Regions from separate parts of the Serratia sp. D1N4 genome, predicted to be linked through region 2. Evidence: predicted binding sites of a transcription regulator. Region 2 holds the regulator's gene; the other holds the start of a gene.
What was found. Region 2 encodes Fur, which represses iron uptake genes when iron is present. Its sites were predicted from a motif close to ATAATAATGAGAACNACTATCAA; they were not measured.

Region 1: a site for Fur is predicted at 1,795-1,817, ahead of fepD (Fe(3+)-siderophore ABC transporter permease). Genes of this name have one in related genera too.

What each region holds. Positions count from the first base shown of each region.
Region 1 is NZ_CM137274.1:1,647,341-1,657,268, forward strand. Features, by position in the region: gene fepG (iron-enterobactin ABC transporter permease) at 1-711, opposite strand, end outside; gene fepD (Fe(3+)-siderophore ABC transporter permease) at 713-1,774, opposite strand; gene entS (enterobactin transporter EntS) at 1,923-3,191, shown strand; gene fepB (Fe2+-enterobactin ABC transporter substrate-binding protein) at 3,178-4,140, opposite strand; gene ACX1CU_RS07045 (isochorismate synthase) at 4,336-5,541, shown strand; gene ACX1CU_RS07050 ((2,3-dihydroxybenzoyl)adenylate synthase) at 5,549-7,162, shown strand; gene ACX1CU_RS07055 (isochorismatase family protein) at 7,166-8,020, shown strand; gene dhbA (2,3-dihydro-2,3-dihydroxybenzoate dehydrogenase) at 8,020-8,778, shown strand; RNA gene ACX1CU_RS07065 (RtT sRNA) at 8,978-9,103, opposite strand; tRNA gene ACX1CU_RS07070 (tRNA-Lys) at 9,180-9,255, opposite strand; tRNA gene ACX1CU_RS07075 (tRNA-Val) at 9,263-9,338, opposite strand; tRNA gene ACX1CU_RS07080 (tRNA-Val) at 9,379-9,454, opposite strand; tRNA gene ACX1CU_RS07085 (tRNA-Val) at 9,478-9,553, opposite strand; gene gltX (glutamate--tRNA ligase) at 9,846-9,928, shown strand, end outside.
Region 2 is NZ_CM137274.1:3,802,687-3,812,614, reverse strand. Features, by position in the region: gene nagE (N-acetylglucosamine-specific PTS transporter subunit IIBC) at 1-119, shown strand, start outside; gene glnS (glutamine--tRNA ligase) at 309-1,973, shown strand; gene chiP (chitoporin ChiP) at 2,554-3,942, shown strand; gene ACX1CU_RS17045 (beta-N-acetylhexosaminidase) at 4,099-6,762, shown strand; gene fur (ferric iron uptake transcriptional regulator) at 6,955-7,401, opposite strand; gene fldA (flavodoxin FldA) at 7,733-8,272, opposite strand; gene ybfE (LexA regulated protein) at 8,536-8,823, opposite strand; gene ybfF (esterase) at 9,121-9,882, opposite strand.

The DNA of each region.
Region 1 (9,928 bases), 2.2 Mb from region 2:
GCAGGCGGTATCATCGCCCATTTCCAGCAGCCGCATGCGCCGGGCCAGGGCGGCCAGCAGTATCACCGCCAGCAGGATCACCAGCACGGCAGGCAGGCTTTTTGCCCAAGAGATGCCGTTGAGCGAACCCGCGCTCCACAAACCGGCGGTCATCGCCGATTCCAGCGACGCGCTGACGATCATCCAGGTGTTTAGGGCAAACAGCAGAGCGCGTACCGCAATACCGACAATAATCAGGCGGAAAGCCTCCACGCCGTTGCGCCAGGCCAACAGGTAAATCAGCCCGGCGGTGATCAAGCCCCCGGCCAGAGCACCAAAGGTGATACCAAGAATGCTGCCGTTAAACAGCACGATCACCACCAGTACGCCGCTGTAGGCGCCGGTATTGAAGCCGATCACGTCCGGGCTGCCGAGCGGGTTGCGCAGCAACGACTGAAAGATGGCACCGCTGAGGCCCAGCGCTGCTCCCAGCAGCAGCGCCAGAGCGACGCGCGGCAAGCGCCATTGGGTGACGATAACGGCCAAATTAGCCGGGCCTTCGCCGCGCAGTGCATCGATCACTTGCATGGCACTGAGCTTGAGCGTGCCGGAACCGAGGGCAAAAACCGCTAACGCCAGGCAGGCGAACAGCAAGAGCAAGGCCGTTGCCAGCGGGCGCGCCAGCCGCAGTGGTTTTTTGGCGAGGGTTCGGTGAGAAACCATTAGGCTCATCTTATCCTCCTCGCCGGAACATGCGGCGCTGGCGTACCAGCATAATCAGCACCGGCGCGCCAATCAGCGACAGCACGATAGAAACCTGCAACTCGCCCGGTACCAGAAAGCGGCCAATCAGATCGGCTGTCAGCAGCAGAATCGGCGTTAACACCAGAGTCCAGGGCAGCATCCAGCTCAGTTCCGACCCTGCAAACCGCCGGGCAATATGCGGCATCATTAACCCGACAAAGGCGATCGGGCCAACGGCGGCGGTTGCACTACCGCACAGCAAGGTAATCGCCAGCAGGCCGAGTAACTGGGTGCGCACAATGCCGGTGCCAAGTGCAGCAGCCAGTTCGCTGCCCATGCTTAGGCTATTCAGCGCCTTGGTCAGCCACAGGGTAATTAACGTCCCCAATAGGATCGGCAGGGCGACGGTGCGCACCACCGCCATGCTTTGAATATCAAGCGAACCGGCCTGCCAGAAACGCAGTTGATCGAACACCAGCGGATTAAGCAGGGCAATGCCGGAAGACAACCCTTCCAACACTGCCGCCAGCGCTACCCCAGCCAGCGTCAGGCGAATTGGGCTGAGGCGGCTGCCGCCCAGCGCACCGACCAGCGCCACCAATAATGAGGCAAAAAAGGCACCCGCAAAGGCGAACCACAGATAGTGGCTGATATCGGTCGCACCGAAGAAGGTGATCCCTAGTACCACGGCGAAACCGGCCCCGGAGTTAACCCCCAGAATGCCGGGATCGGCCAGCGGGTTGCGTGTAAGGGTTTGCATCAGCGCTCCGGCCAGCCCAAGGGCAATACCGGCCAGCACGCCGATCAGCGTTCGCGGTAGCCGGGCTTCGGCCACAATGATGCAGTCTGCTCCGGCACATTGCCCGTTCAGCGCTTTAAGCACGTCGGCAAAAGGGATGGATTTAGCTCCCAGAGACAGGCTGAGCATCATCATTAACAGCAAAACAGCAATGGCACACAGTAGCCCAAGCAGGCGCGGCCAGAATGAGCGCGATAAGCCCAGGAATGGGGTGGATAAAGGAGGAGAGCAATTAGGTGTAAGCCGGAACATGACAGCCCATTATCAATTGAATATAAATGATACTTATTATCATTATTGATTGTATTCATCTATGGTAGCATAGCAGCCTGAGCAGCACTAGCGCTGTTCCTGGTGAGTTTTAAGCTGCATAACGGAGTTCGGTTGTGGTGATAACAAGATGAATAAACCCTCTATTTTGCTCGATTTTGGCCTGCTGAAAACCAATGCGGCCTTTCGTGCGGTATTTTGCGCCCGTTTTATTTCGATTCTGGCGCTGGGCCTGATGGCGATTGCTATCCCGGTACAAATCCAGGCGTTGACCGGTTCCACCTTGTTGGTCGGGCTTTCCGTGACGCTGGCGGGCAGCGGAATGTTTGCCGGTTTGCTGATGGGCGGGGTGCTGGCCGATCGCTATGAGCGCCGCCGCCTGATCCTGTTTGCTCGTTCCACCTGCGGTGTCGGTTTTGTCGGGTTGTGCCTGAATGCGGCGTTGCCTGCGCCTTCGCTGACCGCGATCTATCTGCTGGCGGTGTGGGACGGTTTCTTTGGTGCCGTTGGCGTCACCGCCTTACTGGCCGCCACGCCGGCGCTGGTGGGGCGTGAGAATATTGTGCAGGCCGGGGCCATCAGCATGCTGACCGTGCGTTTTGGCTCGATCCTCTCACCGGCCATTGGCGGCGCAGTGATCGCCAGCGCCGGTGTGGCATGGAACTACGGCCTGGCGGCGTTGGGCACAATGCTGACGCTGATCCCTTTATTGCGCTTACCGCAGTTGCAACCACCGCCGCAGCCGCGTGAGCATCCGCTGCGTGCTTTGGTCGGCGGCTTTAGCTTTCTGTTGCAAAATAAAGTGATTGGCATGGTAGCGCTGATCGGCGCGCTGATGACCATGGCCAGCGCAGTGCGGGTACTGTATCCGGCGATCTCCGGCATGTGGAATGTGAGCATCACGCACCTGGGCTTTATGTATGCCGCCGTGCCATTGGGGGCGGCGATTGGCGCTTTCACCAGCGGGCGAGTGGCGCAGGTTGCCCGGCCGGGTTGGGTGATGCTGCTGACGGCGATTGCCGCATTTGCTGCCATCGGGCTGTTTGGCCTGATGCCGTGGTATGGCATGGCGCTGCTGTGCCTGGTGGCCTTTGGTTACCTCAGCGCGCTGAACTCGCTGTTGCAGTATGGGCTGATTCAGAACCTGACGCCGGATGCGTTTCTTGGCCGCATCAACGGGTTGTGGACCGCACAGAACGTGGTCGGCGATGCGCTCGGTGCCTTGCTGCTGGGGGCGATGGGGGCATTTATGCTGCCAGCCATGACCTCAACCAGCTTTGGTTTTGGTGCCGTGCTGCTGGCGGTAGTGCTGGCGTTCGCCATGCGTGGTTTACGCCAGGTAGGCAGTGGCGGGCAGAGCCATGTGCTACAACCCGCCGCTGAAGCTACTGAGAAATAAATAGCTGCTCAAGACGCGTCAGCAGGTTGCTGGCGCTGTAATAATCCAGGCGGAAAGTGTCGTTGCCCAGCGCATAAACCCGTTGGTTTTCTACCGCAGGCAGATGCGCCAGAAAGTTGTTGTTCATCAACCGCTGCACGTCAGTTTCGTCATTGGCAAACAATAGCAGGGTCTGGCCATTCAGGCCCTGAGCCAGATTTTCCCCGCCTAATTGAATAATGTCTTTGCGCGCCCCCTGACTGGTACTGGCGTTGAGCTTTGGCGGCAACGTCGCCAGGGTAAAGCCTAACTGTTGCAGCAGTTGCCCTTGGGAGGAATCGGCGGTCCACAAGTTGGCATTTTTGCCGTCGCTGCGTAATACCAGCGCCGACGTGGGCTGCGGGGGCAGCGTCATCCGCTGTTTTAGCGCCTTTTCTCGTGCCGCATACTCACCGACGACTTTCTCCGCCTGCGCTTCGTGCCCGGTAGCCTGGCCGAGAATGAGCGCCAGTTCCTGCCAGCTTTTGTCGTCGTAATTCACCACCAGTACCGGGGCGATAGCCGATAACTGTTCGTACAGACGCAGCGCGGAATCGGCGCCGGTGGCAGACATCACAATCATGTCGGGGGCCTCACCGGCTATCGCTTCGGCATTGGGTTCGCCGATGTATAAGCGCTTCACACCGCGCTGGGCGGCGATCTCACCCCATTGATGGAAAAACCCCTGCTTATCTGACAGCCGGTTGTTTGGGCTGGTGGCTCCGCTGGCGATCACCGGGGCGTCGATGGCCAACAGGGTGCCGGTGACGGTGACGCTGGTGGAAACAATCCGCGTTGGGGGCTGCTTGAGGGTGATCACTCCGTGTGGGGTGGTGATACTGCGTGGCCATTCGGCAGTCGCTGCCGCCTGAGCTACGCCCAGCGCCAGCATGGCAAACAGCGCTAGCCCGAGCCGTAAGATAGTTATCATTTTCGGTAATCTCCTGTTGAATGCTAATAATTATCAATTCAATGAATAGATTTTGGAAATTAATGTTTAAAACTGATGCAAATAAGTGTTTGCATTTATTGACATGACAAATGCTGAAAGGTACTTTATCGCAATCAAATACAAATGATAATCATTATTATGTTGATTGTTATTAACGATGCAAAAGGAGTACCGATGGTGTTAGCAGTTAAGGGTACCGAACAAGAGGATCTGCAGAGCAGGAGTTGTGCGCTACAGTCAGTCACGGTTTCCCCAACCTCAGGTTTCTTTTTTACTTCTCCTTATCGTAGCCTGAGCACGCAAGGGTGCTTTGCCAAAATTACGCAGCCTGCTGCCGATGGCGATAATCTGCAAGGCACCTTTCAGCGTGGGGTACAGCAGGCGTTTGCCCAAGCCCGGCAGGCAGGAATACCAAACCCGGTGCTGTGCGGCGCTATTCCTTTCGATACCCGTCAACCGTCGGCGTTATTTATCCCCCGGCAAACCCAATGGTTTGAACGTGAAGCCTTTATGGCAGACGTGAAACCCACTGTAGCCGCATTGCCCACCATCACCCGCCAGACCGAGTTGCCGGAACAGGCGCAGTTTATGCAGATGGTGGCCGATGCGGTGCAGGTGACCGGCGGTGAACAACTGGAGAAAGTGGTGCTTTCTCGCCTGCTGGAGATTGAAACCAGCCAACGGATAGACCCGCAGGCGCTGATGATGCGCATCATTGCCCAGAATCCGCAGGGTTTTCATTTCCATGTCCCGCTCGAAGAGGGGGCGTTGGTGGGTGCCAGCCCAGAACTGCTGCTGCGAAAATACGGAAATCAGTTCTATTCCAATCCGCTGGCTGGGTCGGCACGGCGTGAAAGCGATCCTCAGCGCGATCGTCAAGTTAGTGAGCAATTGCTGACATCTGCTAAAGATCGCTATGAACACCAGATTGTTACCGCAGATATGCGTCAGGTCTTGCGTGGCCGCAGCCGGCATCTGCATATTCCCGCTGCCCCGGAGCTGCTGAGCACCACGACGCTGTGGCATCTTTCAACGCCGATCGACGGCGAAGTGGCCGAGCGGGCTGAGAACGCGCTGTCGCTGGCCTGCCTGTTGCACCCGACGCCTGCACTTTGCGGCACGCCAACGCTGGCTGCGCGCGAGCTGATCGCACAACTGGAGCCTTTTGAGCGTGGGCTATTTGGCGGCATCGTTGGCTGGTGCGACGCTGAAGGCAACGGTGAGTGGGTGGTTACTATCCGCTGCGGTACGGTCAACGCCAATCAGGTGCGCCTGTTTGCTGGCGCGGGTATTGTGCCGGACTCATCTCCACAGGCTGAATGGCATGAAACCGGCACCAAACTCAGCACCATGCTGCGTGCCTTTGGCCTTCAAGGATAAACATCTTATGAGTATTGCTTTTACCCCCTGGCCCGAGGATTTCGCGCGCCGTTACCGTGAGCGTGGCTATTGGATCGATAAGCCGCTGACCGAGATCTTGGCCCGGCAGGCAGACAATGACGCCATTGCTCTGATTGACCCGCAACGCAGCCTGAGTTATCGCGATCTGGAGCAGCTTTCCGATCGCCTGGCCGCTGCACTGTTGCGCCGGGGATTACAAGCGGGCGATACCGCGCTGGTGCAACTCGGCAACGTGGTGGAATTTTACGTGGTGTTCTTTGCCCTGCTGAAAATCGGTGTGGTGCCGGTGAATGCGTTGTTCAGCCATCAGCGCAGCGAACTGAACGCCTATGCCAGCCAGATCAAGCCTGCGCTGTTAATCGCCGATCGGGAACATAACCTGTTCGTGCAGGACGATTTTCTGACGGCGTTCAGAGAACAATATCCCTCGCTGCGGGTAGTGGGGTTACGCAATCAGGCTGCTGGAGATCATGCTTTGGCCACTTGGCTGGAGGAGGATTGCAGTTCCTTTATACCCACCCCGACGGCCGCCGATCGGGTGGCGTTTTTCCAGCTTTCCGGTGGCAGCACCGGCACGCCGAAGCTGATCCCACGGACCCATAACGACTACTACTACAGCATTCGCCGCAGCGTAGAGATCTGCCGTTTTGATAGCGCCACTCGTTATCTGTGTGCGCTACCGGTAGCGCACAATTACCCGATGAGTTCGCCTGGGGTTTTAGGCGTGTTCTATGCTGCCGGGCAGGTGGTGTTTGCCGCCGATCCGGCAGCAGCGCAGTGCTTCAAGCTAATCGAACAGCATCAGATTACCGTCACCGCGCTGGTGCCGCCCGCCGTCACTCTGTGGCTACAGGCGATCGACGAGTGGGGCAGCAATCATCAATTGGCTAGCCTGCAACTGTTGCAGGTGGGCGGTGCCAAACTGGGAGAAACCCTGGCGGCACGTATTCGCACCGAGATCGGCTGCCAACTGCAACAGGTGTTTGGCATGGCCGAAGGGCTGGTGAACTACACCCTGCTTGATGATGACGACCAACACATTTTCGCCACCCAAGGCACGCCAATGTGCCCGGACGATGAACTGTGGGTGGCGGATGAACAAGGTAATCCGTTACCAGTTGGAGAAACCGGTCGCCTGATGACGCGCGGCCCCTATACCTTCCGTGGTTATTACCAGAGCCCAGAGCATAACGCCGAAGCCTTTGACGATAATGGTTTTTACTGTTCGGGCGACTTGATCAGCCTGACTGCGGACGGTTACGTGCAGGTTCAGGGGCGGCAGAAAGACCAGATTAACCGCGGTGGTGAAAAGATTGCCGCCGAAGAGATTGAAAACCTGCTGCTGCGCCATGAGGAAGTGATCAATGCCGCGCTGGTTTCGATGCCAGATACGCTGATGGGAGAGAAAAGCTGCGCCTTTATTGTGGCGCACCACGCCGTGAAACCGGTGGTTCTGCGCCGTCATTTGCGCGAGCAGGGCGTTGCAGAGTTCAAATTACCCGATCGCTTTATTCAGGTGGAATCGCTGCCGTTAACTCCGGTCGGCAAGGTGGATAAAAAACATCTGCGTCAACATTTGACTCAGGCTCAGGGAGAATAAGCTATGGCTATTCCTAAACTTAACGACTATACGCTGCCAACGCAGAGTGAATTGCCAACCAACAAGGTGAACTGGGCCTTTGAACCGCAGCGCGCCGCATTGTTGATTCACGATATGCAGCAGTATTTCCTCAATTTTTGGGGAGAAGACAGCCCGCTGATCAAGCAGGTGGTAGAGAACATCGCCAAGCTGCGCCGCTACTGCAAAGAGCAGGGCATACCGGTGTTCTATACCGCGCAGCCTAATCAACAGAGCCATGAAGATCGGGCACTGTTGAACGATATGTGGGGGCCGGGGCTGAATAAGCACCCGGAACAGCAGGCGGTGGTCAGCGCGCTGGCACCGGATGCCGACGATACCGTGCTGGTGAAATGGCGTTACAGTGCGTTTCACCGCTCACCGTTGCAGGAGATTTTGCAGGAAAGCGGGCGCGATCAGCTGATTATCTGCGGTGTCTATGCGCATATCGGCTGTATGACCACCGCCATCGACGCTTTTATGCGTGACATCAAGCCGTTTATGGTGGCCGATGGTTTGGCGGATTTCTCACAGGATGAACACCTGATGGCGCTGCGTTATACCGCTGGGCGCTGTGGCCGCGTGGTGATGACCGCCGATCTGCTGCCGGGCATGATCAGCATCGACACCCTGCGCCAGCAAATTATTCCATTGCTTGATGAAGACAGCGAAGACATCGGCAATGATGAAAACCTGATTGATTACGGCCTGGATTCGGTACGCATCATGGAACTGGCAACTCGCTGGCGCAAGATCCGTGAAGATATCGATTTTATCGCTTTGGCAAAATCCCCCACCATCGATAGTTGGTGGGCGCTGCTTTCCGAGGGGAAATCCTGATGAATCATGGGCACGATTTTACCGGCAAGCGGGTTTGGGTAACCGGTGCCGGGGCAGGGATTGGTTATCAAACCGCGCTGGCGTTTGTGCAGTGCGGTGCTGAGGTGATCGGCTTTGATTTGCGCTTTGATGAACAGGATTATCCGTTCCGCACCGAAGTGCTGGATATCGCCGACGGTGAGGCGGTCGATCGCGTTTGCCTGCGGTTGTTGGCGGAACAACCTGGGTTGGATGTGCTGGTAAATGGAGCCGGGATCTTGCGCATGGGGCTGGCCGACGAAACCAGCAGCACCGACTGGTTGGCCTGCATGGCGGTAAATGCGGGGGGAGCATTCAATATGTTCCGCCAGACGCTGCCGGTATTCCGTCGCCAACAGCGTGGGGCGATCGTCAGCGTGGCCTCTAATGCGGCTCATGTGCCGCGCGTTGGTATGGCTGCCTACTGCGCCTCCAAAGCGGCTTTGCGCAGCCTGTGTCAGACGGTGGGGCTAGAGATGGCCCCTCATGGCGTACGCTGTAATCTGGTTTCTCCAGGATCCACCAATACGCCAATGCAGCGCGGCATGTGGCTGGATGAAAGCGGTGAGCGCAAGACGATTAATGGCTTCCCCGAGCAGTTTAAGTTGGGGATCCCGCTGGGGAAAATTGCCCAGCCGCAGGAGATTGCCGATGCGATCCTGTTCTTGGCTTCGGAACGTGCTAGCCATATTACGATGCAGGATATTGTGATTGACGGCGGGGCGACGCTGGCTGCTTGATGGTTGGCTGATATCATATATTAGGGCTTTTTGGTTCTTCAGACGGCTGATGAAGTTCGCTATTAGGGAGAGCGTGCCGATGGGGTCGTAGCGGCGTAAGCCGCCGGAGCGCCCCTCGGTGCGCTAGGCCCGGGTATCTCGGACTAAAAGGCTACTTTGTCATTATCGGGTATTTAGGCGGGAGATTTCTGTGGGCACTGTGGAGTTCGTGCAGGATTGACTCGGCCTTCGGCCTCGCCCTGCGGGCAACGCTGCGCGTTGTCGTCTCGCTTCGCTCGGCTCGAACCTGAACGCAGGTTCTCATCCAACACGACCACAGGGGATTCTGTTATATCGGGTGTTTGGGAAGTTGATGGTGGAATATATACGAAAAAAGCGCCTAAAGGCGCTTTTTTCTGTATTGGTGGGTCGTGCAGGATTCGAACCTGCGACCAATTGATTAAAAGTCAACTGCTCTACCAACTGAGCTAACGACCCGCAGAAGTGGTGGGTGATGACGGGCTCGAACCGCCGACCCCCTCCGTGTAAAGGAGATGCTCTACCAACTGAGCTAATCACCCACTTCAGGACTTCCAGGTTACTGCTAAACAAGAAAATGAGTGGTGGGTGATGACGGGCTCGAACCGCCGACCCCCTCCGTGTAAAGGAGATGCTCTACCAACTGAGCTAATCACCCTCATTTTTCTCATTTCAACAAGATGGTGGGCGATGACGGGCTCGAACCGCCGACCCCCTCCGTGTAAAGGAGATGCTCTACCAACTGAGCTAATCGCCCCGTCTTGTTGGAGTCGCATTATAGGGATAGTTGAAAGTGAGTCAACGGTTTTTAAAACGTTTTTATTCGTTCGCCGCAAAATTAGGCAGGATGGGATATTTATCAGCAACAGCGCTGATTCTTTGCCCATTTCCGTGCGAAACAGCCCGCAAAGCTGGCGTAATGCTGCCTGGTAATGCTGTGTCAGCGTTGAGGAATTGGCATGGAGTGGTAGAATGTCGGCCACTTTTTAAATTCCGAGCAATGGTCGGCACCCCGCCGACACGCGTTGCGTAATAAGGCTGTGAACCCAATGAAAATCAAAACCCGTTTCGCCCCGAGCCCGACCGGTTATCTTCACGTCGGCGGTGCCCGTACTGCGCTTTATTCCTGGTT
Region 2 (9,928 bases):
CGCGCTCGATGATCAGCCCAGTGGTGGTCAGTAATGCGGATGATTACGCAGGCCTGACGGCGCTGGCAACCGGCCATGTGGTGGCTGGCCAGACCAAATTGTTCGAGATTCAAAAATAAGCCTGTTTTCCCCGAGTCATTTCGGGTGTTAAACCAGTCATAATCTTGGCGGGAAAAGAGCGATCTTTTCCCGCTTTTTTGTTTTTGTACGGTGCAGCCTATTTTCGTGAAACTAACGGTTGTTTCCAGACGTGGCTTGTTGGAGTATAGGGGGTTATGTGTAGCGTTTTGCATTAGAGGAATAGTGATATGAGTGAGGCAGAAGCCCGCCCAACCAATTTTATCCGTCAGATCATTGATGAAGATCTGGCGTCAGGGAAGCATACGTCGGTACAGACCCGTTTCCCACCGGAGCCGAATGGTTATTTGCATATTGGCCATGCGAAATCTATCTGCCTGAACTTTGGCATTGCGCAGGATTACCAAGGCAAGTGTAACCTGCGTTTCGATGACACCAACCCGGCAAAAGAAGACATCGAATATGTTGATTCGATCAAACACGATGTGGAGTGGTTAGGGTTCAAGTGGAGCGGCGATGTCCGTTACTCTTCCGACTATTTCGATCAACTGCATCAGTATGCGGTTGAACTGATCGGCAAAGGCTTGGCCTATGTCGACGAACTGACGCCTGAGCAGATCCGTGAGTATCGCGGCACCCTGACCGCGCCGGGTAAAGACAGCCCTTACCGCAACCGCTCGGTGGAAGAGAACCTGGCGTTGTTCGAAAAAATGCGCAACGGCGAGTTTGCCGAGGGCAGCGTTTGCCTGCGTGCCAAGATCGATATGGCCTCACCTTTCATTGTGATGCGCGATCCGGTGATCTACCGCATCAAGTTTGCCGAGCACCATCAGACCGGCAACAAATGGTGCATCTACCCGATGTATGATTTCACCCACTGCATTTCCGATGCGTTGGAAGGGATCACCCATTCGCTGTGTACGCTGGAGTTCCAGGATAACCGTCGCCTGTACGACTGGGTGCTGGATAACATCACTATTGCGTGCCACCCACGCCAGTATGAGTTCTCGCGCCTTAATCTTGAGTACGCCATCATGTCAAAGCGCAAGCTGAGCCTGCTGGTGAGCGAAAAGGTAGTGGAAGGTTGGGATGACCCGCGTATGCCGACCGTTTCCGGCTTGCGCCGCCGTGGCTACACCGCCGCGTCTATCCGCGAGTTCTGCCAGCGTATCGGTGTGACCAAACAGGACAACAACGTCGAGATGATGGCGCTGGAATCCTGTATTCGTGACGATCTCAATGAGAATGCCCCACGGGCCATGGCCGTGCTGGATCCGGTAAAAGTGATCATTGAGAACATGACGGATGATGTGCAGATGGTCACCATGCCTCACCATCCGAACAAGCCTGAAATGGGCAGCCGCGAAGTACCGTTCAGCCGTGAAGTGTATATCGATCGTGCCGACTTCCGTGAAGAAGCCAACAAGCAGTACAAGCGCCTGGTGTTGGGTAAAGAAGTTCGCCTGCGTAATGCCTATGTGATTAAGGCCGAGCGTGTAGAGAAAGATGCTGCGGGTGAAATCACCACCATCTTCTGTACCTACGATCCTGAGACGTTAAGCAAGGATCCGGCAGATGGCCGCAAGGTGAAAGGCGTGATCCACTGGGTGTCTGCGGCACACGCGCTGCCAGCGGAAATCCGTCTGTATGACCGTTTGTTCAGCGTCGCCAACCCGGCTGCGGCAGAGGATTTCTTGGCTACCATCAACCCGGAATCGCTGGTGATTAAGCAGGGCTTTGTTGAGCCAAGCCTGGCGGCGGCACAGCCAGAGAAAGCCTATCAGTTTGAACGTGAAGGCTATTTCTGTGCTGACAGCCGTTACTCTTCAGCAGAGAATCTGGTGTTTAACCGTACCGTTGGCCTGCGTGATACCTGGGCTAAAATGGGCGAATAAACGCTGATTTTGTCACTGTTTTAAAGCGCAGCTCAGGCTGCGCTTTTTTATTGATTGAAATAACGTGTTTTTCATTGGTAGCGCTCCATCTTTTCACTGATAACTTGGCATTATCTTTTCTCTTTTGCTATGAAACCCCCTGATTTTGATGTTTTTCACTGCTTGTATAACTTCATCCTGTATATTCGCGATGCAAATTAATATCATTTGTAGAGCGCTCTCATTTTTTTATAAATATTTGTTCATGTTAGGATGAAACCATTCTTTTCATGATGATTTTACTGGGATATCAGTAATTATTCTGATTTTATTGAATTTTTTATTCAAAAATGAGCAATGCTCATTCGTGTAACAAAATCTCATCAATATGTGCTCCTTGTCATACTTTAACAATTCTATCTCACTTTTCATTTGATAATTCGCGTCGCGAAAAATAGTCTAGCGCTAGCAATAAAGCTGGGTGGAGTTTTCTCCTATCAGCAGAACTTTTACCCGATTGGGTTTTTATTAGCGGCCGTTCAGGGCAGTGGTGAACACTGGCGGACGCACTTTTAACGTCAAGTCAAAGAGGAATTTTCTTATGGGTATGCACGGTGCTCAGCGTAAAACGTTGGTACTCGCTATCGCGGGTGCGTTATTAGGAACTGGATTTACCATGGCGCCTGAAGCGCAAGCTGCCGGATTCATTGATGACTCTACGCTGACTGGCGGAGTTTATTACTGGCAACGCCAGCGCGATCGCAAAGACGTTGAGACCGGTGAGTTCAAAACCAACCTTTCCCACTCAACGTGGAATGCTAACCTCGATTTCACGTCTGGCTATGCGGCCGACATGTTTGGTATCGATGTGGCGGCATTTACCGCCATCGAAATGGCAGAGTCGAGTGAAAGTGGCCACCCTAACGAAATCGCCTTCTCCAGCCGTAATCGTACCTATGATGAAGATTACTCCGGCGATAAAAGCGGTATCAGCCTGTATAAGGCCGCCGGTAAGTTCAAATATGGCCCGATGTGGGCTCGTGCCGGTTATATCCAGCCAAGCGGCCAGACGTTGCTGGCTCCACACTGGAGCTTAATGCCTGGCACCTACCAAGGGGCCGAGGCCGGTGCCAACTTTGACTACGGTGACTCCGGTGCTCTGAGCTTCTCCTACATGTGGACCAACAGGTATAAAGCGCCTTGGCATCTCGAGTTGGATGATTTCCGTCAGAACGATCGCAACACTCGCGTTTCCTACCTGCATTCATTGGGCGCCAAGTACGACTTCAAAAACGATCTGGTGCTGGAAGCCGCTTTCGGTCAGGCACAGGGGTATGTGAATCAGTATTTCACCAAAGCCTCTTACAAATTTGATGTTGCAGGCAACCCACTGACCACCAGCTATCAGTTCTACGGCGCTGAAGATCGTATCAGTGACAGCCGCGACCCTAACAGCATTTATGATGGCCTGGCCTGGTTGCAGGCGCTGACCTTCGGTTATACCACCGGTCAGTTCAACTGGCGCCTGGAAGGCACCATGGTCAAGGCTGAGGGCAACCAGGGCTTCTTCCTGCAGCGTATGACCCCGACTTATGCCTCTTCCAACGGCCGTCTCGATATCTGGTGGGATAACCGTTCCGATTTCAACGCCAACGGTGAAAAAGCAGTTTACGGCGGCGTGATGTATGACCTGAGCAAGTGGGATATTCCTGGCATGTCGGTCGGTGCCTCTTACGTTTATGCCTGGGACGCGAAGCCAAGCACTAACCCGATTTACGATCAGAGCCAGCGCCTGAGAGAGAGCGCTTATAGCCTGGATGCGGCCTATACCCTGCAGGATGGTCGTGCCAAAGGCACGTCGTTCAAACTGCACTTCACGCAATACGGCAACCACTCAGACCTGCCTAGCTGGAGCGGTGGTTACGGCAATATTTTCCAGGATGAGAGAGACGTTAAGTTCATCGTTATTGCCCCATTCACTATCTTCTAATGCTTTCCCCGGTGGCCATGCTGCCGGGGAAATAACGCTTTAAAAGCGAATCTGCTACCGCCTGCTGCTAAAGCAAAGATGCTTTTAGACGGCACGCCGCAAAAAATCTGGCAAGAGATTCGCGATAACAACAACTGATTACCTAAGAGGTTGAAGATGAACAAGTTCAAGATGAGTGCTCTCGCAGCCCTGACGGCCACCGTCGGGCTATTTGGCAGCGTGGGTTCAGCCATGGCTAACCAGCAGGTTGTTGATCAACTCAGCCAGCTGAAAGTGAATCTGAAGATGCTGGACAACCGTGCTGCTGATAATGGCGTTGACTGCGCCAAGCTGGGTGCCGATTGGGCATCTTGCAATAAGGTGTTGATCACGCTGGCCAACGATGGTCAGGAAATCAAAGATAAAGACTGGGCAATTTATTTCCACAGCCCGCGTCAGACGCTGAAAGTGGATAACGAACAGTTCAAGATTACCCATATCACTGGCGATCTGTACAAGCTGGAACCTACCGACAAATTCACCAGCTTCCCGGCCAAGCAGGCCGTTGAAATTCCGATTATTGCCGAATACTGGCAGGTGTTCCACAGTGATTTCTTACCGCGCTGGTATGCCACTTCAGGCGATGCCAAGCCTAAGATCCTGACGAATACCGATACCGAAGATGTGAACCAGTTTGTTACCCCGTTCACCGGTGATCAGTGGAAGCGCACCAAGGACGACCATAACATTCTGATGGTGCCAGAAAGCCGTTTCACCAAGAATCAGGATCTGAAAGTGCTGCCAGCGGCAGCATTGCGCGGCCAGATCATCCCTACGCCGATGGAAGTTAACATTCATAAGCATGATGTTGACCTGAGCAAAGGCGTTACCTTGGATCTGAGCGCTTTGGCCAAGCCAGCGGCAGATGCGGCAGCCAAGCGCTTTGAACTGCTGGGCGTTGCAAACCAGGCTGGTGGTTATCCGATCAAAACCGATATTCAGCCGGGCGCATTTAAAGGCGATCTGGCAGTTTCCGGCGCTTACCAACTGAAGATTGGCGAGAAAGGAGCCGTGATCACCGGCTTCGATCAGGCCGGGGTGTTCTATGGTCTGCAATCCATTCTGTCGCTGATCCCAACCGACGGCAGCAAGAAGATCGCCACACTGGATGCCAAAGATGCACCGCGTTTCCAATACCGTGGCATCTTCCTGGACGTTGCGCGTAACTTCCACCATAAAGATGCGGTGCTGCGTCTGTTGGATCAGATGGCTGCCTATAAGCTGAATAAATTCCATTTCCACCTGACGGATGATGAAGGCTGGCGTATTGAGATCCCAGGCTTGCCGGAACTGACCGAGGTGGGTGGGCAGCGTTGCCATGACCTGAGTGAAACCACCTGCCTGCTGCCGCAATACGGTTCAGGCCCAGAACCGCACGGTGGTTTCTTCTCCCGTCAGGACTACATCGATATCGTTAAATATGCTCAGGCGCGCCAGATTGAAGTGATCCCTGAGATCGACATGCCTGCACATGCCCGCGCTGCGATTGTTTCTATGGAAGCGCGCTACAAGAAACTGCTGGCCGAAGGCAAAGAGAAAGAGGCGAATGAGTTCCGCCTGGTGGATCCGACCGATACCTCTAATACCACTTCAGTGCAGTATTTTAACCGTCAGAGCTACCTGAACCCGTGCCTGGATTCATCCAAAAACTTTGTTGATAAAGTGATTGGTGAAGTCGCCCAGATGCACAAAGAAGCCGGTCAGCCACTGCAAACCTGGCACTTTGGTGGGGATGAAGCGAAGAACATCCGCTTGGGTGCTGGTTATACCGATGTGAAGAAGCCGGAAGCGGGCAAGGGCATTCTTGATCTGAGCAAAGAAGATAAACCTTGGGCCAAGTCTGAGGTTTGTCAGGCGATCATCAAAGACGGCAAAGTGGAAGATATGGAACACTTGCCGAGCTACTTCGGGCTGGAAGTTAGCCAACTGGTGAAAGCGCACGGCATTGACAGAATGCAGGCGTGGCAGGATGGTTTGAAAGATGCCAAAGACGCGAAAGCTTTCGCGACTAAGAATGTCGCGGTGAACTTCTGGGATACCCTGTACTGGGGCGGTTTCGACTCGGCTAACGACTGGGCGAACAAGGGTTATGACGTTGTACTTTCCAATCCAGATTACGTTTACATGGACTTCCCATATGAAGTGACCCCGGAAGAGCATGGTTACTACTGGGGCACCCGCTTCAGCGATGAGCAGAAGATCTTCAGCTTCGCGCCAGACAACCTGCCGCAAAACGCCGAAACTTCGGTTGACCGTGATGGTAACCACTTCACTGCCAAGAGCGACAAACCATGGCCGGGTGCTTATGGTCTTTCAGCCCAGCTGTGGAGTGAGGTTGTGCGTACCGATCAGCAAATGGAATATATGATTTACCCACGAGCGCTGTCTGTTGCGGAACGTGCTTGGCACCGTGCGAGTTGGGAACAGGACTATAAAGCTGGCCGTGAATACAAAGGTGGCGAAACCCATCAGGTCGATACCAAGGCGCTGGAAAAAGACTGGCTGCACTTTGCCAACCTGATCGGGCAACGTGAGTTGGCCAAGCTGGATAAAGGTGGCGTGAGCTACCGCTTGCCAGTTCCGGGGGCTCGCGTTGTCGATGGCAAACTGGAGGCTAATATCGCCTTGCCAGGTCTGGGGATTGAATATTCTACCGATGGTGGCAAACAGTGGCAGCGCTATGACGATCGGGCTCGCCCGGCCGTTGCGGGTGATGTTCAAATCCGTGCAGTCAGCCCGGATGGTAAACGCTTCAGCCGTGCCGAGCCGGTAAAAGCCTAAGCCAAAACTCAGCCCATCTGCGTGTCGGCGGATGGGCTGCAGGTGAAGTCCCGTGTCAGAGAGAAGTGCTACAAGAGAGTGTAATATTTGGCGTTATCATTGTCCCCGGCCTGTCCGGGGATTTTTTATCTGCAAGTTACAGGCACAAAAAAACCGCCATCAAGGCGGTTTCTCATTTCTGGCAGGCCAGAGTTATCGCTTATCGTGCAGCGTATCGTTTTCGCGGCAATCACCAACCTCACAATGGCCGTACAAGTACAGGCTGTGATTGGTGAGCTTGATACCGTGCTGTTTGGCGATATCGCGCTGACGTACTTCGATAGGCTCGTCGCTGAACTCGATCACTTTGCCACAGTCCAGGCAAATCAGGTGGTCGTGATGATGTTGCTGGGTCAGTTCGAACACGGATTTACCGCCTTCAAAATTGTGACGAGTCACAATGCCTGCGTCATCAAACTGGTTCAGCACGCGGTAAACCGTTGCCAAGCCAATTTCTTCACCCATATCTATCAGTTTTTTGTACAGATCTTCCGCACTGACGTGATGGCATGCCGGATCCTGCAAGACTTCCAGGATTTTGAGTCGCGGAAGCGTGACTTTTAAGCCGGCCTTCTTCAATGCGTTATTGTTGTCAGTCATGCGGATTCAGTCCTGTTACTATGCTAATCAAGTTGAGGCGTTTTAGCCTATGGCATCGGTCGGCACAAAGAGTTAATTGCGTCTCATTATAGAACCGCTTGCCCTAAATAGAAACCGTCGGTCGTTAACAAAGGTATATCTGCGCTGTTGCATAGGGTACATGCAACGTCTTGATGATGGATGGGATAAACCGATGCCGCAGTTTACCCTGATGGTGCGGGAAGTTACAGACTTGTTGCTTCTATTACTCTAATCCGCGATACCGATAGCAGCCCTGTAGCCAATACTATGCGCTTTGCAGGGCTTTTGTACAATATCTGGAAAGGGGTACTTAGCCGACGATGTCAGCCAGGCTCAGCTCTTCGCTGATTTGTTTGACCCAGGCATCTACGCGTTCGTTGGTCAACTCAGGCTGACGATCTTCGTCAATGGCCAAGCCGACAAAGTGATGGTCGTCTGCCAAGCCTTTAGAGGCTTCGAAGTGGTAACCTTTGGTTGGCCAGTGGCCGACGATCGCAGCACCGCGTGGTTCAATGATGTCACGGATGGTACCCATCGCATCGCAGAAATATTCTGCATAGTCTTCTTGGTCACCACAACCAAACAGCGCCACCAGCTTGCCGTTGAAGTCAATATCTTCCAGCGTTGGGAAGAAGTCATCCCAGTCACACTGGGCTTCACCGTAATACCAGGTTGGGATGCCGAGCAGCAGGATGTCGAAAGCTTCCAGATCTTCTTTACTGCTCTTGGCAATGTCGTGAATTTCAGCCACGTCTTTGCCATATTTTTGCTGAAGATTTTTCTGGATCATCTTGGCAATGTTTTCGGTATTGCCAGTGTCGCTGCCAAAGAAAATGCCTACATGAGCCATATTGCAGATAACCTTTTTAATTCAGTGGATATACCTTCGGAGTTCGCGGGTTGCTTACCTGCAACGTCGAGCCTTTTGGGTATCGTCTTACGTAAGATCAAGGCAAGAGTTCAGCGTGGATACTCTCTCTTACCGGTAAATATCTATCATGCCAGAAATGTGCTCTGGGGTTTTATCGCATTTATGCGATGCCGGGGAATCACTACAAGCGGTGTTGATCCGGCGTCATCCTTAACGCCAAGCCGCGCGTGCGGCTGAAGAGATCATGACTCTGGCTGCTCTTCCGCCAGTTTTGCCAGCAGCATTTGCTCAATCAATTCGCTGCGGCTGATGTTGCGCTGGTCCGCCAGTTTGTTCAGAGCATCCACGGCGTCTGCGTTGATTTTCAGCTCCACACGCCGTAATCCACGCACTTTGTCACGCCGTAGCTGATTCCGCTTATTGATTCTAAGCTGTTCATCACGGGAGAGCGGGTTGGTTTTCGGGCGCCCTGGACGGCGTTCATCTGCGAACAGATCCAGCGTCGTGCGATCCGTTTGTTCTTTTGCCATTGTTGCGGACTACTGCAAGGGAGTTTGCATCAGAAAGCGTTTTCACACTTCCAGACGGTTCAGTTAACACCATTCGGGCCAATAAACCCTAAGCCAAAATTTACCCCCAGCCAGGCGATGATTTGCACGTTGGACAGGGCGGCAAAATTATATCCCGCAGGATCCAAGCTATAGCAGCTTGAAAGACGTCGGAAATAGCGCGCCATATTACCCCAGCAGATAGAGCAACGACAATGCTTAACTTAGCCAAAAACGCGCTAACTCGTTCTCTCTAGCGCGTTTTTTCACCACTTTGTTTCAGGCTTCATCTAGAAAGCGGTGGATGGCCCTTAGCACTGCGTCCGGTTTCTCCGCATGAACCCAATGGCCGGTGCCTGCGACGACGTAAGCTCGAGCCTGCGGGAATTGGCGGGCAATATCTTCGCGGTATTCATCCTGCACATAAGGCGAAAGCCCACCGCGGATAAATAGCGTTGGATGTGGCCAAGAGGGGACATTCTGCCAGCCGATAATGCTGTCGTATTGTGCGATCAATACCGGCAGGTTGAAGCGCCAGGTTCCGGCATGAAAAGACTTCAGCAGGAACTGGATCACGCCTTCTTCATCCAGATATTCGCGCATCAGCTGTGCTGCCGGTTGCCGTTGGCTAATACCGGCATCGGTGACCGCTTGCAGAGCAGCAAAAATCTTGTCGTGGCGGCGGGTGTCATAAGCCACCGGGGCGATATCGATCACGATCAGCCGTTCAATTCGCTCGGGGGCTATTGCGGTCAGCGCCATGGCGGCTTTACCGCCCATTGAATGGCCGATGACGATAACCTTATCCAACTGCAAGTCATCCAACAGCGTCAGCAGGTCTTGCGCCATCGCCGGGTAGGTCATCTCTTCGGCGCGCGGCGAAAGCCCATGATTGCGCAGATCGACCTTGATCACCGTATGCCGCTGATTCAGATCGCGTGCCAGTATGCCAAGGTTATCCAGGTTGCCGAACATTCCGTGGATCAGCACCACCGGTAGTGTCGGTGCCTCGGCCGCCAAGAGTTGATAATGTAATTTCATGGTGAGTTCGCGATTTAAAGACATTGGGTCAGGGTATCATGCACAG